DNA from 2 places in the Streptomyces sp. NPDC058284 genome. Region 2 is predicted to be linked to the other one. Evidence: riboswitches for the same ligand, from Rfam matches in the RefSeq annotation. Region 2 holds a riboswitch; the other holds the start of a gene.
The links. A riboswitch is a leader RNA that binds a small molecule or an ion and turns the genes downstream of it on or off. The one in region 2 is predicted to bind glycine.
Positions count from the first base shown of each region.

Region 1: another riboswitch for glycine. It lies ahead of gcvT (glycine cleavage system aminomethyltransferase GcvT); the one in region 2 lies ahead of gcvP (aminomethyl-transferring glycine dehydrogenase).

Region 1 covers NZ_JBHVYE010000005.1:48,912-56,357, forward strand. The annotation lists gene ACFVYR_RS09535 (L-serine ammonia-lyase) at 1-1,021, opposite strand, end outside; gene glyA (serine hydroxymethyltransferase) at 1,220-2,482, opposite strand; gene gcvH (glycine cleavage system protein GcvH) at 2,506-2,886, opposite strand; gene gcvT (glycine cleavage system aminomethyltransferase GcvT) at 2,998-4,128, opposite strand; glycine riboswitch at 4,279-4,386, opposite strand; gene ACFVYR_RS09555 (AAA family ATPase) at 4,535-5,239, shown strand; gene ACFVYR_RS09560 (enhanced serine sensitivity protein SseB) at 5,288-6,067, shown strand; gene ACFVYR_RS09565 (enhanced serine sensitivity protein SseB C-terminal domain-containing protein) at 6,350-7,081, shown strand; gene ACFVYR_RS09570 (ABC transporter permease) at 7,429-7,446, shown strand, end outside.
Region 2 covers NZ_JBHVYE010000006.1:6,519-13,964, reverse strand. The annotation lists gene gcvP (aminomethyl-transferring glycine dehydrogenase) at 1-2,589, opposite strand, end outside; glycine riboswitch at 2,778-2,876, opposite strand; gene ACFVYR_RS10940 (PRC-barrel domain-containing protein) at 3,021-3,401, shown strand; partial or broken gene ACFVYR_RS10935 (DNA polymerase IV) at 3,317-4,932, opposite strand; gene ACFVYR_RS10930 (MerR family transcriptional regulator) at 4,979-5,593, opposite strand; gene ACFVYR_RS10925 (bifunctional nuclease family protein) at 5,763-6,236, opposite strand; gene ACFVYR_RS10920 (MerR family transcriptional regulator) at 6,312-7,055, opposite strand; gene ACFVYR_RS10915 (FHA domain-containing protein) at 7,100-7,446, opposite strand, start outside.

The sequences.
Region 1 (7,446 bases), on a different contig from region 2:
CGGAGATCGAGGCGTTCTCCTTGAAGAGCATGCCGATCGCGCCGGCCGCGAGGAGGAAGCGGACCACGCCGTCCTCGTCGGCGCCGGGCACGAAGTTCATGTAGTAGTGCAGGACGGCGGGGATGATGCCTGCCGCGCCGTTGGTGGGGGCGGTGACCACGCGGCCGCCCGCGGCGTTCTCCTCGTTCACCGCCATCGCGTAGAGCGTGATCCACTCCATGGCGCGGGCCTGCGGGTCGCCCTCGGCACGCAGCTGGCGTGCGGAGTTGGCGGCGCGGCGGCGGACCTTGAGGCCGCCGGGCAGGATGCCCTCGCGGGACATGCCGCGGGAGACGCAGGCCTGCATGACGCGCCAGATGTCGAGCAGACCCTCGCGGATCTCGTCCTCCGTGCGCCAGGCCTTCTCGTTCTCCAGCATCAGCGCGGAGATGGACAGGCCGGTCTCCTCGGTGAGGCGGAGCAGCTCGTCACCGGTGCGGAAGGGGTGCTTGAGGACGGTGGCGTCCGGCACGATCGGGTTGTCGCCCGCCTCGCCCTCCTGCTTCAGCACGGTCTCGTCGATCACGAAGCCGCCGCCCACGGAGTAGTACGTCTTCTCCAGGACGAGGCCGCCGTCCCGGTCGTACGCGAAGATCGTCATGCCGTTGGCGTGGTACGGCAGGGCCTTGCGGCGGTGCAGGACCAGGTCCTCGTCGAAGTCGAAGTCGATCTCGTGCGTGCCGAGGAGGTTGATGCGGCCGCTGCTCTTGATCTCCTCGACACGGCCGTCGGCGCTCTCCACGTCCACCGTGCGGGGCGACTCGCCCTCCAGGCCGAGCAGGACGGCCTTCGGGGTGCCGTGGCCGTGGCCGGTCGCGCCGAGTGATCCGTACAGCTCGGCGCGTATCGCGGTGGTGTGGGCCATCAGGCCCTCGTTCTTGAGGCGGCCCGCGAACATGCGGGCGGCGCGCATCGGACCGACCGTGTGGGAGCTGGACGGGCCGATGCCGATCGAGAACAGGTCGAAGACCGAGATGGCCACGGGAAACTCCAAGGGTGGTTGGTAGACGCCGTTGTCTGCCTGGGTGGTGCAGAAGTACAAGGCGGTGCGGGAACTACGAACACGCGGGCTACGTGGTGCGGGGCACCCCGCTCACTCTCCAGTGTGCGGGGTGCCCCGATGTTTCGTACGTATGAACAACGGCATACGAACGAAAGCGTACAAACGGAGGGTACGGAACTATTTCAGGCCGGGGTACAAGGGGTGCTTCTCGGCCAGAGCGGTCACGCGGGCCTTCAGGCCCTCCGCGTCGAAGCCCGGCTTGAGGGCCTCGGCGATGATGTCGGCGACCTCGCGGAAGTCGTCTTCCTGGAAGCCGCGCGTGGCGAGCGCCGGGGTGCCGATCCGCAGGCCCGAGGTGACCATCGGGGGGCGCGGGTCGTTCGGGACGGCGTTGCGGTTGACCGTGATGCCGACCTCGTGGAGGCGGTCCTCGGCCTGCTGGCCGTCAAGATCGGAGTTGCGCAGGTCCACCAGGACCAGGTGCACGTCGGTGCCGCCGGACAGGACGTCGACGCCGACGGCCTTCGCGTCGTCCTGCACCAGGCGCTCGGCCAGGATGCGGGCGCCGTCCAGGGTGCGCTGCTGGCGCTCCTTGAACTCCTCGGAGGCCGCGACCTTGAAGGAGACGGCCTTGGCCGCGATCACGTGCTCCAGGGGGCCGCCCTGGAAGCCGGGGAAGACCGCGGAGTTCAGCTTCTTCGCGAACTCCTTGCTGCGGGCCAGGATGACGCCGCCGCGGGGGCCGCCGAGCGTCTTGTGCGTGGTGGAGGTGACCACGTCCGCGTACGGCACCGGGTTGGGGTGCAGCCCGGCGGCGACGAGACCGGCGAAGTGCGCCATGTCGACCCACAGGTACGCGCCGACCTCGTCGGCGATGCGGCGGAACTCGGCGAAGTCCAGCTGACGCGGGTAGGCCGACCAGCCCGCGATGATCACCTTCGGGCTGTTCTCCTTGGCCAGGCGCTCGACCTCGGCCATGTCGACCAGGCCGGCCTCGTCCACGTGGTAGGGCACCACGTTGAACTGCTTGCCGGAGAAGTTCAGGCGCATGCCGTGGGTGAGGTGGCCGCCGTGCGCCAGGTCGAGGCCGAGGATCGTGTCGCCGGGCTTGGCGATCGCGAAGAGGGCGGCCTGGTTGGCGGAGGCGCCCGAGTGCGGCTGGACGTTGGCGTACTCGGCGCCGAACAGGTCCTTGATGCGGTCGATCGCGATCTGCTCCGCGACGTCGACGTGCTCGCAGCCGCCGTAGTAGCGGCGGCCGGGGTAGCCCTCGGCGTACTTGTTGGTGAGGACCGTCCCCTGGGCCTCCATGACGGCGACCGGAGCGAAGTTCTCCGAGGCGATCATTTCCAGGGTGGACTGCTGGCGGTGGAGCTCGGCGTCGACGGCGGCGGCGACGTCCGGGTCCAGCTCGTGGAGAGGGGTGTTGAGAAGCGACATCACACGATCCCTATCGGTATGGGTCAGCCGGCGGCGAAGGCGGTGTACTCATCGGCGGAGAGCAGCTCGTCCTGCTCGCCCGTGATGCGCACCTTGAACAGCCAACCGCCCTCGAACGGGGCGGAGTTGACCAGCGAGGGGTCGTCGACGACGTCCTGGTTCGCGGCGACGATCTCGCCGTTCACGGGGGAGTAGAGGTCGCTGACCGACTTGGTCGACTCCAGCTCGCCGCAGGTCTCGCCCGCGGTGACCGTGTCGCCGACCTCCGGAAGCTGCACGAAGACGACGTCACCGAGCGCGTTGGCCGCGTGCTCGGTGATGCCGACCGTCGCCACGCCGTCGGCGTCGGTGGCCGACAGCCACTCGTGCTCCTTGCTGTAACGCAGCTGCTGGGGGTTGCTCATGTCCTGAATTCTCCTGTACGCGGGTGGGTGCTGCGGAACGGGGACGGTGTGCGTGGGGTCACTTCTGTGGCGCCGGACGCCGTGCCCACGCGGGGCGCGTCGCTACGAGCGTCACTTCTGGCGCTTGTAGAACGGCAGGGCCACGACCTCGTACGGCTCGTGGCTGCCGCGGATGTCCACGCCGACGCCCGGCGTGCCCGGGGCCGCGTGCTCCGCGTCGACGTACGCCATCGCGATCGGCTTGCCGAGCGTCGGGGACGGGGCGCCGGAGGTGACCTCGCCGATGACCTTGCCGTCCGCGACCACCGGGAAGCCGGCGCGCGGGACGCGGCGGCCCTCGGCGATCAGGCCGACCAGCTTGCGCGGCGGGGCGGTCTCGGCGCGCTCGGCCGCGGCGGCGAGAGCGGCGCGGCCCACGAAATCCTCCGACCGCGACGTCTTCTCGAACTTCACGACCCGGCCGAGGCCCGCGTCGAACGGCGTGAGACCGGCGGTCAGCTCGTGCCCGTACAGCGGCATGCCCGCCTCAAGGCGCAGCGTGTCGCGGCAGGAGAGGCCGGCCGGGACCATGCCGACCGGCGTACCGGCCTCCATCAGCGCGCCCCACAGCTTCTCCGCGTCGGCGGGGGGGACGAAGAGCTCGAAGCCGTCCTCGCCGGTGTAGCCGGTGCGGGCGATGAGGGCGGGGACGCCCGCGACGGTGCCCGGCAGACCGGCGTAGTACTTCAGGCCGTCGAGGTCCGCGTCGGTGAGGGACTTCAGGATGCCGGGGGACTCCGGGCCCTGGACGGCGAGCAGCGCGTACGCCTCGCGGTCGTCGCGGACCTCGGCGTCGAACGCCTCGACGCGGGCGCTCAGCTCGTCAAGGACGGTCTGCGCGTTGGAGGCGTTGGCGACCACCATGTACTCGGGGGCCTCGGGTTCGCCGAGACGGTAGACGATCAGGTCGTCCAGGATGCCGCCGTCCTCGGCGACGATCATCGTGTAGCGGGCGCGGCCGACACCGATGGAGCCGATGTTGCCGACCAGCGAGAAGTTCAGGAAGTCGACGGCCTCGGGTCCGGTGACCGTGATCTCGCCCATGTGCGAGAGATCGAAGAGACCGGCCTTGGTGCGCACGGCGTTGTGCTCGTCGCGCTCGCTGCCGTACCGCAGCGGCATGTCCCAGCCCGCGAAATCGGTCATCGTCGCGCCCAGCGACCGATGTACGGCGTCGAGGGCGGTCAGGCGGGCAGTGCTCATGAAGGAACTCCCAGGGCAGGACGGGCGAGGTCGATCCTCCCCATCTGTCATCGGAACCTGAGAGGTTCGCCGAGAGCGTCTCGACCTACGAGATGTCCCGGCTTGCACCTTGGGTGGGACCGCCGAAGGCGGCCCGCTTTTCAGATGTGCCTCGCCCGCGCGGTACGGGGCCTGAGAGATTCAAGGGAGGGACTTGCTCCTTCGGCGCCCCGGACACCCAGCGCATGCTGGCTCCGGAGACTCTCCCGCGCGGATTCAAACGGCCGGTATGGAGTTGGCGCGCACATCATTGCACGCGACTCTGTCCGGAGGGACCCGTGACCGGGCACGGATCACGCCGCCCCGAATGACCTTGTGCCGCATTACCTTCTCTTTACACTTGCCGGAGAAGCAGTACGTGACCGCTATGGGGAGGCCGATCACGGTGCGCAGCAGGACCAGTGTGTATGCCACGACCACCGGAGTGGCGCTGCCCGCGCAGGCCACCGCCCCGGCCACGGAGAGCTGCGGCCCGCTCCCCGTCGCCGTCGTCCGCGACCTGCGCCGCCGGGCGGGACACGGCCCGCACCGCCTCACCTTCGACGAGGGCGACCTGGTCGTCGTCTCCGGGCTGCCCGGCAGCGGAAAGTCGACACTGATGCGTCAGGCCGTCACCGGCCCCCGCATCGACTCCCAGGACACCCGCGACCGCTGGGCCGGCCGCCTGCCGCGCCTGCTGCCGTACGCCCTCTACCGCCCTCTGGTCCGCCTCGCGCACTACGCGGGCCTTCGCCGCACCCTGCGCTCCGGGGCGAGCGTCGTCGTGCACGACTGCGGCACCCAGGCGTGGGTGCGCCGCTGGCTCGCCCGCGAGGCCGTCCGGCGCGGTGCCGCCCTGCACCTCGTCCTGCTCGACGTGCCCGTGGACACGGCGCTGCGGGGCCAGCGCGAACGCGGCCGCGGCGTCTCCCGGTACGCCTTCGCGCGCCACCGCAGGACCTTCGGGCGCCTCGTCGGCGCCGCCGAGCGCGGCGACCTGCCGCGCGGCTGCGGCTCGGCGGTGCTCCTCGACCGGGACGCGGCGCGGGTGCTGCGGGGGATCGCCTTCGACCGCGGGGGCGCCCGGCGCTAGGGTTCGAGCCGCAGGCAGAGCGGTCGCGAGCAGGGGTTGGACGGACAGATGGACTTTCCGGCGCAGGCACACGCCCATCCGCACGGCGGATGGCCGGGCAACGAACTGGAGGAGGTCCTCGCGGCCTCCCTCGGCGCCGACGCGTCGGCGGGCGCCCGCATCGTCGAGGTCCTCGGCCGCAGCCACATATGGATCCCGCTGCCGAACGGCGGCGGCCCCGACAGCGGCACCCTGGACCTGCCGACCCTGGAGATCGAGGGCCAGGCGTACGTCCCCGTCTTCAGCTCCGAGCAGCAGTTCCGCCAGGCGCTCGGCGACGCCGCCGACCGGATGGGCCGCACCGTCGCGCCCGCCGTCGAGTTCGCCCGCGGCCTCCCCCCGCAGCTGGGCGTCGCGCTGAACCCCGACGGCACCGTCGGCGTCCCGCTCCCGCCCGCCGCCGTCGCCGAGCTCGCCAGGGCCGGCCGCACCGAGCTCGACGGGCCCGCCACCGGAGGCCGGGTGCGCCTGTTCGAGCCGGACTGGCAGCACGATCCGGTGGACTTCCTGGCCGCCGCGGGCCAGGAGTTCGAGGCCGCCGGGGTCGTGCTCACCGCGCGCCGCTGCCTGGCGAGCGTCGAGACGGACGAGCCGACGCTCTTCGTCGGCGTCGAGCTGTCCAGCTGGGAGGGGAACGCCCGCGACCTGCCCATGGAGGCCCTCGGCCGCGCGCTCGGCCGGGTCCCGGTCCCGTGGCCGGTCAACCTCGTCCTGCTCGACGTGGCGCAGGACCCGGTGGGCGACTGGCTGCGCGCCCGGGTGCGGCCGTTCTACCAGCGCCCGGCCTGAGCGCCTGTCCTTGAGTGCCTGTGCCATCACCCCGGCGCCCCCCGGACACGGGGCGCGGTAGGCATGGCCCTTCAGGGGTCGTACGTCAAGTCCGTGTCAGGATCGCCGCTTAAGCTGGTTCCATGACCGGGGCGGGGCACATCCGTGCCCGGCGACGGGATTCTCGGGTAGTTCGGGTGCGAAGCGAAGGGGCGGTTACGGGTGAGTGCGTCGGGCACGGCCGCGGGCGATGGGGTCTCCCCTGCACGAGCTGGTTCGAGCGCCCGGGGACAGGTCGAGCAGCTGCTGCGCCAGGTGACCCCGGGGCGCTACGACGCGTACGAGGCACTGCTGCGCGCCCTCGCCGCCGACCGGGTGTGGATGCTGCTCTGGCACGGCCAGGCCGGGTCCCCCGACGCCCAGTACGGGAACATGGAGGTCGAGGGCCTCGGCTACGCCCCCTGTGTGACCTCCGCCCAGGAGCTCTCCGCCAGTGGCTGGAACCGCAGCTATGAAGTGGTGCGCGGCATCGACGCCGCCCGCACCCTCTACCCCGACCACTACGGCCTCTGGCTCAACCCGCACGCGCCGGGCGGCGGCGTCGGTGTGCCCTGGCTCGATCTGCGCCGCATCGCCTCCGGCCTGGACCTGCTGCCCGCGGGGCCGCTGCGTCTCACCGAACCGGGCATCGAGATCCCGCAGTTCTACGCCCTCCTCACGCAGAACGCGCACCGCACCCCCGTCGTGCGCTCGCTGCGCCGCGCCTGGGTGCAGCCCGCGCTCGGGGCGCCATATCTGGCCATCGGCCTCGACGTGTACGACACGTCGCCGCCGTCCGTCGACACGGTCCGCACGATGATGCAGCAGTCGATCCCCGCCGTCCCCGAGGGCCTGCCCGTCTCGACGGTCGCGATGTCCGACGAGGACGACCCGGTCGCGATGTGGCTGCGGGCCAACGCCCGCCCGTTCTACGACCGCGAGGCCCAGCCCGCTCCGGCCCCGGCCGGCGGTTACGGCTACCCGGCGCAGTACTGAGCAGCACGAAGCGGCCGGGGCAGCCGGGGCAGCGCTGAGCGGCACTGAGCAGCACCGACGGATGTGATGTCCGTTGTGATGCGGGTGGGGCTCTATGGGCTCCAGTGGCGCATTGCACCCCAACTGCCCCGTGTTCGACCCTCGTTCACCGGCGTCCGGATAACGGAACACCTCGATCAGCATCACGGTTGCGCATCCTTTCCCCGTCAAGTCTGGTAACAGATCGCGACGTGGATGAAGACTCCCGCTCCAAGGGGCCTTCGCCCCCTGTGTACGACGGACTGATCACGTCGCTACAGCGGCAAGTGCGGGCCGGTCACCACCGGTTGAGAGGGGTCCCTGCCACGATGACGGCACCATTGCAT
Region 2 (7,446 bases):
CTCCGTCGGCTCGATCATCAGGGTCCCCGCGACCGGGAACGACATGGTCGGCGCGTGGAAGCCGTAGTCGATGAGCCGCTTGGCGATGTCGTCGACGCTGACACCGGTCTCCTTGGAGAGCGGCCGCAGATCGATGATGCACTCGTGCGCGACGAGGTCGCCGGGGCCGGTGTAGAGCACCGGGTAGTGCGGCTCGAGCCGCTTGGCGATGTAGTTGGCGGAGAGCACCGCGACCTGGGTGGCCCGCTTGAGGCCATCGCCGCCCATCAGGCGCACGTACGACCAGGAGATCGGCAGGATGCCCGCCGAGCCCCAGGGCGCCGCGGAGATCGGGCCGACACCGGTGTCGGGACCGGCAGCGGGCTGCAGCGGGTGGTTGGGCAGGTACGGCGCGAGGTGCGAGCGGACGCCGACAGGACCGACGCCGGGGCCGCCGCCACCGTGCGGGATGCAGAACGTCTTGTGCAGGTTCAGGTGTGAGACGTCGCCGCCGAAGTGGCCCGGCTTGGCCAGGCCCACCAGGGCGTTGAGGTTGGCCCCGTCGACGTACACCTGGCCACCGGCCTCGTGCACCGACGCGCAGATGTCGGCCACGTGCTCCTCGAAGACGCCGTGCGTCGAGGGGTACGTGATCATCAGCACGGCCAGCTCGTCGCGGTGCTTCTCGATCTTGGCGCGCAGGTCCTCGACGTCGATCTCGCCGTCGTCGGCGGTCTTGACCACGACGACCTTCATGCCGGCCATGACGGCGCTCGCGGCGTTCGTGCCGTGCGCGGACGACGGGATGAGGCAGACGGTGCGCTGCTCGTCGCCGTTGGCCCGGTGGTAGCCGCGGACGGCGAGCAGACCGGCCAGCTCGCCCTGCGAACCGGCGTTGGGCTGGAGGGAGACCTTGTCGTAGCCGGTGACCTCGGCGAGCTGCTCCTCCAGCTCACGGATGAGCGTGAGGTAGCCCTGCGCCTGCTGGGCCGGGGCGAAGGGGTGCAACTGCCCGAACTCGGGCCAGGTGACCGGCTCCATCTCGGTGGTCGCGTTGAGCTTCATGGTGCAGGAGCCCAGCGGGATCATGCCGCGGTCGAGGGCGTAGTCGCGGTCGGCGAGCTTGCGCAGGTAGCGCAGCATCGCCGTCTCGGAGCGGTGCTGGTGGAAGACCGGGTGGGCGAGGTAGGTGTCCTGGCGCAGCAGGCCCTCGGGCAGCGTGTCCGCGACGGTGGCGTCGAGCGACTCGACATCGGCGTCGACGCCGAACGCGCGCCAGACGGCGGCCAGCTGCGCCCGGGTGGTCGTCTCGTCGCAGGCGAGGGAGACGTGGTCGGCGTCGACCTGGCGGATGTTCACGCCACCCTCCCGGGCGGCGTGCACCAGCGCCTCGGCCCTGCCCTCGACGCGTACGGTCAGCGTGTCGAAGTACGCGCCGTGGACTACCTCGAAGCCGCCGGCCGTGAGCCCCGCCGCGAGCAGCGTCGCGTAGCGGTGGGTGCGCCGCGCGATGGACTTCAGGCCGTCGGGCCCGTGGTAGACGGCGTACATTCCGGCCATGACCGCCAGCAGCACCTGAGCGGTACAGATGTTGCTGGTGGCCTTCTCGCGGCGGATGTGCTGCTCGCGGGTCTGCAGCGCGAGCCGGTAGGCCTTGTTGCCGTCGGCGTCGACGGAGACGCCGACGAGCCGGCCCGGCAGGCTGCGCGCGAACTTCTCGCGCACCGCCATGTATCCGGCGTGCGGGCCGCCGAAGCCCATCGGGACGCCGAAGCGCTGCGTCGTGCCGACGGCGATGTCGGCGCCCAGCTCGCCGGGCGAGGTGAGCAGCGTCAGTGCGAGCAGGTCGGCGGCGACGGTGACGACGGCGCCGATCTCGTGCGCCTGATCGATGAGCGGCTTGATGTCGCGTACGGCTCCGGAGGCGCCCGGGTACTGGATGAGGACGCCGACGACACCGCGCTCGGCGACCTCGGCCGGAATGCCGTCGCTCAGATCGGCGACGACGACCTCGACACCGGTGGGCTCGGCGCGGGTCCGGATGACCGCGATGGTCTGGGGCAGCGCGTCGGCGTCGACGACGAAGGCGCCGTTCTTGACCTTGCCCATGCGTCGCGACAGGGCCATGGCCTCGGCGGCGGCGGTGCCCTCGTCCAGGAGCGAGGCCCCGGAGGTGGGCAGGCCGGTCAGCTCGGCGACCATGGTCTGGAAGTTGAGCAGCGCCTCGAGGCGGCCCTGCGAGATCTCCGGCTGGTACGGCGTGTAGGCGGTGTACCAGGAAGGATTCTCCATGACGTTCCGCAGGATGACCGGCGGGGTGAAGGTTCCGTAGTAGCCGAGGCCGATCATGGAATCGAGGACCTGGTTGCGGTCCGCGAGGGAGCGCAGTTCGGCAAGGACTTCGGCCTCGGAGCGGGCACCCGGCAGGTTCAGCGCCTCGGCGTTCTTGATCACATCCGGCACCGCGGCGGCCGTCAGCTCGTCGAGCGAGCCGTATCCGACCTGGGCGAGCATCTTGGCCCGCTCTTCCGCATCGGGCCCGATGTGCCGCTGCTCGAACGGAATTCCCTGTTCGAGCTCGGAGAGCGGGATGCGATTGGTGGCAGTCATTGCGGGAGGCCTCCTGGTCTGCACGACCTGCGAGGGGTACCACGGCGCGGGTACCCGGACGGCCTCCCCCTCTGTCATCTCAACCTGAGAGCTTCACAGGCCTGCCTGTCGGCAGACCTGCTTTCACCGTCGGTGAGGAAGGGTTCCGAACGTGCCCGCCCGACGCCCGCCCTGCTTTCCAGAGTGACCTCGTCCGTGCGGTACGGGTGCCTGAGAGATTCCGGGGAGGATTTGCTCCTTCGGCGCCTCCGGGAGCGTGTTCCGGAGAGCTCTCCCGCACGGGGTCAACAGCCGTACGCCAGCCTACCAGCGGGGACCACGGCCGTTCCCTCGAGTGGCCGCCTGCCCCGAAGTGCTCTTTCGTAGTGACTACGAACGACTAAGGATGAGTTACGCCCGATTTCGTCAGGCCGCGACCCGTTGGAGGGCCCGTGCAGACCGACATCGATCCGCGCAACCTGATCGGCCGCAAGGCGTTCGACCGGAACGGGACCAAGATCGGCACGATCGACGAGGTCTACCTCGACGACGCCACCGGCGCCCCGGAGTGGGCCGCCATACGCACCGGCCTGTTCAGCCGCGACGCCTTCGTCCCGCTGGAGCCCAGCGAGCTGACCGGGGACGGCACCGTACGCATCCCGTTCGAGCGCGCACTCATCAGGGACGCCCCCGACTTCGGAGTGGGCCGCCACCTCTCACCCGAGCAGGAGCTCCAGCTCTACCACCACTACGGCCTGGACACGGCGCCACCGCCCTCCCCACCCCCTCCCGACCAGAGCTTCGGCCGCATCGCGGGCACCGAGGGCCCCTGACCCCGCTGCGGGGGCGAGAGCCCCCAGCAGACGCGCCCCCGTCCGCCGCCGCATTTCAGCCTTGCTCCCCCGCCTCCGCACGAGCCGCACCGGACACCGCCTCCACCACCGCTCCAGTGGCCGCCTCCCCATCCGGGCCGGCGGCCACCAGCGGCAACGGCTCGGCAGGAACGAGGTCCGGGTCGTCCGTCCGGAACGTCCGCACCCGTCCCGGCGCCGAGTACGGCGTCTCGAAGCGCACCGTCACCCGCCCAAGCCCGCTCCCCTGCACCCACCCGTGCCCGTACGCGGCGTGCCGCACGTCGTGACCGGCCGGCCACCGCCGCTCGACTGGCACCACGGGCTCCTCGGCATTCTCCACCGCCTGTACACCCGGCTCCCGGGGCACATCGGCCTCGTCCCCGGGCGCACCGCCTTCACCGGCTCCGCCCTCGACCGTCTCCGTCGCGGCGGCCTCCGCCTGGGCCTGCGCGAAGAGGTCCTCCTGCGTGTAGTCCGTGAGGCCGGAGACGCCCACGCCGAGGAGCCGCACGCCACCCGTGGTGTCCACGGACTCAAGGAGCCGCGCCGCGGCCTCCCGCACCACCCCGGGGTCGTCCGTGGGCCCGCGCAGCGTCTCGGAGCGCGTCAGCGTCGAGAAGTCGAACCGCCGCACCTTCAGCACGATGGTCCGCCCCGAGTGGCCCGCCGCCCGCAACCGCTGCACACAGCGCTCGGCGAGCCGCGCGACCTCCGCGCGGACCCGCACCCGGTCGTGGATGTCCACGTCGTACGTGTCTTCCACGCTGACCGACTTCGTGTCCCGCTCGGCCACCACGGGCCGCTCGTCGTGCGCGAGCGCCATCGCGTACAGCGATCCCCCGTGCGCCCTGCCGAGCAGCCGCACGAGCTCGTCCTCGCCCGCCTCCGCGATCTCCTCCACCGTGGTGATTCCGGCCCGCCGCAGGTGGTCCCCCGTGGCCGGCCCCACCCCCGGCAGCGTACGCACCGACATCGGTCCGAGCATCGCCCGCTCCGTGCCCGGCGCTATCAGCCTGAGCCCGTCCGGCTTGGCCTCCTCGGAGGCGATCTTGGCCAGCATCTTGGAGACGGCGAGCCCCACGGACCCGGTCAGCCCGGTCACCGCCCTGATGTCCGCCCGCAGCCGCTCCCCCACGGCCCTGGCCGACTCCTCGTCGTCGGCGACACCGCCCGCCTCCAGGTCCACGAAGGCCTCGTCCAGGCTGAGCGGCTCCACGAGCGGCGACAGCTCCCGCAGCAGGCCCATCACCTGCTCACTGACCTCGCGGTACAGCCCGAAGCGCGGCACGAGATACGCGGCGTTCGGCGCGAGCCGTCGTGCCTGCCCCATGGGCATCGCCGAGTGCACGCCGAAACGACGCGCTTCGTAGGAAGCGGTGGCGACCACACCCCGCGGCCCCAGACCGCCCACCACCACGGCCTTTCCGCGCAGGCTGGGTTTCGCGGCCTGCTCCGCGGACGCGTAGAAGGCATCCATGTCCAGATGCAGGATCGTCGGCGCGCTTCTCACACCTCTGATGCTGCCCTATGCCACTGACAACGCTGCCCGAGGCTACCTACACGGCCTTGTTGCGGCGCCTGGCCAGCTCGTCGGCCGGGTTGTGCCCGACGAGCGTCTCGCCGGTGTCGATGCGCTCTCCGTGCAGCTGGGACAGCGCGGCCTCGACATCACGCCATACGACGCCCACGGCGATCCCGAAGACCCCCTGGCCGCCCTGGAGCAGGTCGTGGACCTCGCTGGGCGACGTGCACTCGTAGACCGTCGCGCCGTCACTCATCAGCGTCATCCGTTCCAGGTCCGTGAACCCGCGCTCCCGCAGGTGCTGGACCGTGGTGCGGATGTTCTGGAGGGAGACGCCGGTGTCGAGGAACCGCTTCACGATCTTCAGGACGACCACGTCGCGGAAGCTGTAGAGGCGCTGCGTACCGGAGCCGCCCGCGGCCCGCACGCTGGGCTCGACCAGGCCGGTACGCGCCCAGTAGTCGAGCTGTCGGTAAGTGATGCCCGCGGCCGCGCACGCGGTGGGACCGCGGTAGCCGATCTGCTCGTGCCCGGACGTCGCGTCCCCGCTCCCCTGGACCGCCATCGGTCGATTCGGAGAGTGACCGGTCGCCCCGCCGTGGAGCGGGTACGGCCCGCCCACCGCCGTACCGTCGCCGCTGCTTCCCACGCCGACCTCCCTCCTTGACCTGCCTTCTCGACGGTAGGCAGTCGCCAGGGGCTCGTCAACGATCGCCACACTCGGCACGCCGAGTGATAATCACCCTGAGAGTGGTTTCGCGTGCCTCACCGCGGGGAAAGGCTAGCCGAATGGCCCGACGCGGGCCGCCCGAGACGGCTCACTGGCTGTTGGTGCCGAAGTCCTCGGGCGAGATCTGGTCGAGGAACTCGCGGAACTTCTCCACCTCGTCCTCCTGCTCGTCCGGGATCGCGATACCGGCGTCGTCGAGGACCCCGTCGCTGCCGAAGATCGGCGTCCCGGTGCGCAGCGCCAGCGCTATGGCGTCGGACGGCCGGGCGCTCACCTCGACCCCGCTGGCGAAGACCAGCTCCGCGTAGAAGACACCGTCCCGCAGGTCGGTGATGCGCACTTCGGAGAGCTCCTGTCCCACCGCTTCCAGCACGTCCTTGAACAGGTCGTGGGTCAGCGGCCGTGCGGGTGCCATGCCCTGCTGTGCGAAGGCGATGGCGGTCGCCTCACCTGGTCCGATCCAGATGGGAAGGTACCGGTCGCCTCCCACTTCACGCAGGAGCACGATCGGTTGGTTGGAGGGCATTTCGACCCGGACACCTACGACGTCGAGCTCGTTCACACAGCAACCCTAGGACGTGGTCGGCAGGTTTGGGTAGTCGGGCACCCGCCGAGTACCGGCCGGGCGTGGTCCGGGTCAGGGCAGTCTGACCCCGAGCGCCGTCTGCACGAGCGCCGAATGGAGCCTGCCCGTGAGTCCCGCCAGCTCTTTCGTACGGGCCTCCGCATGGGCCCTGGTCTGCGGATTACGGTGCCGCCGCAGCGGTGCGACGACCTGGTCCACGAGCCCGGCCTCGCGCTCGGCGGCGGCCTTCATGGCCCGCAGGTGCCGTGGCTCGATACCGAACCGGCCGAGTTCGAGGACGAGCGAGGCGACCGTGACGGCCTCCGCGTCGTACCCGCCGTCCGGCAGCTGTGCGACGAGACCGTACGCCTCCCACTCGCTGAGCTGCACTTCATCGATCTCGGCGGCGGCCAGCAGCTCGGCACGGCCCACGCGGGCCACCGTCGGCCCCTCGGCCTCGTCCAGGCCCTGCGCGTCCCCGCCGTCCCGCTGGCGCCCCAGCGACGGCATCGGAGGCCGCTCACCGCGCTCCAGCGCGTCGAGATGCTCCCGGATGACCTTGAGCGGCAGGTAGTGGTCCCGCTGCATCCGCAGCACGTGCCCGAGCCGCTCGACGTCCTGAGCACTGAACTTCCGGTAACCGGACGGCGTCCGCTGGGGCTCGATGAGCCCCTCGGTCTCCAGAAAACGGATCTTGGAGATCGTGACCTCGGGAAATTCGTCGCGCAGGACGTTCAGCACGGTACCGATGCTCATCAGCCGACGGTCCGCGGCGGCGGTGCCGAAGTCGGCACCGCCCCTCGGTGTTTGAAGCATGGACCTTCCCTGGGGATGCCCCCCGGACGGCGTCTGGGGGTGGTTCAGATGCCCCGCTGGCTCGCGTAGAAGACCAGCCGGTACTTGCCGATCTGCACCTCGTCACCGTTCGAGAGCGCGACGGAGTCGATGCGCTCACGGTTGACGTATGTGCCGTTGAGGCTGCCCACGTCCGCGACGGTGAAGGAACCGTCCTGGACACGACGGAACTCCACGTGGCGACGCGACACCGTCACGTCGTCGAGGAAGATGTCGCTCTGCGGGTGACGCCCCGCCGTGGTCAGCTCGCCGTCGAGCAGGAAACGACTGCCCGAGTTCGGACCGCGGCGCACGACGAGCAGCGCGGAACCGAGCGGCAGCGCGTCCACGGCCGCCTGCGCCTCCGGGGAGA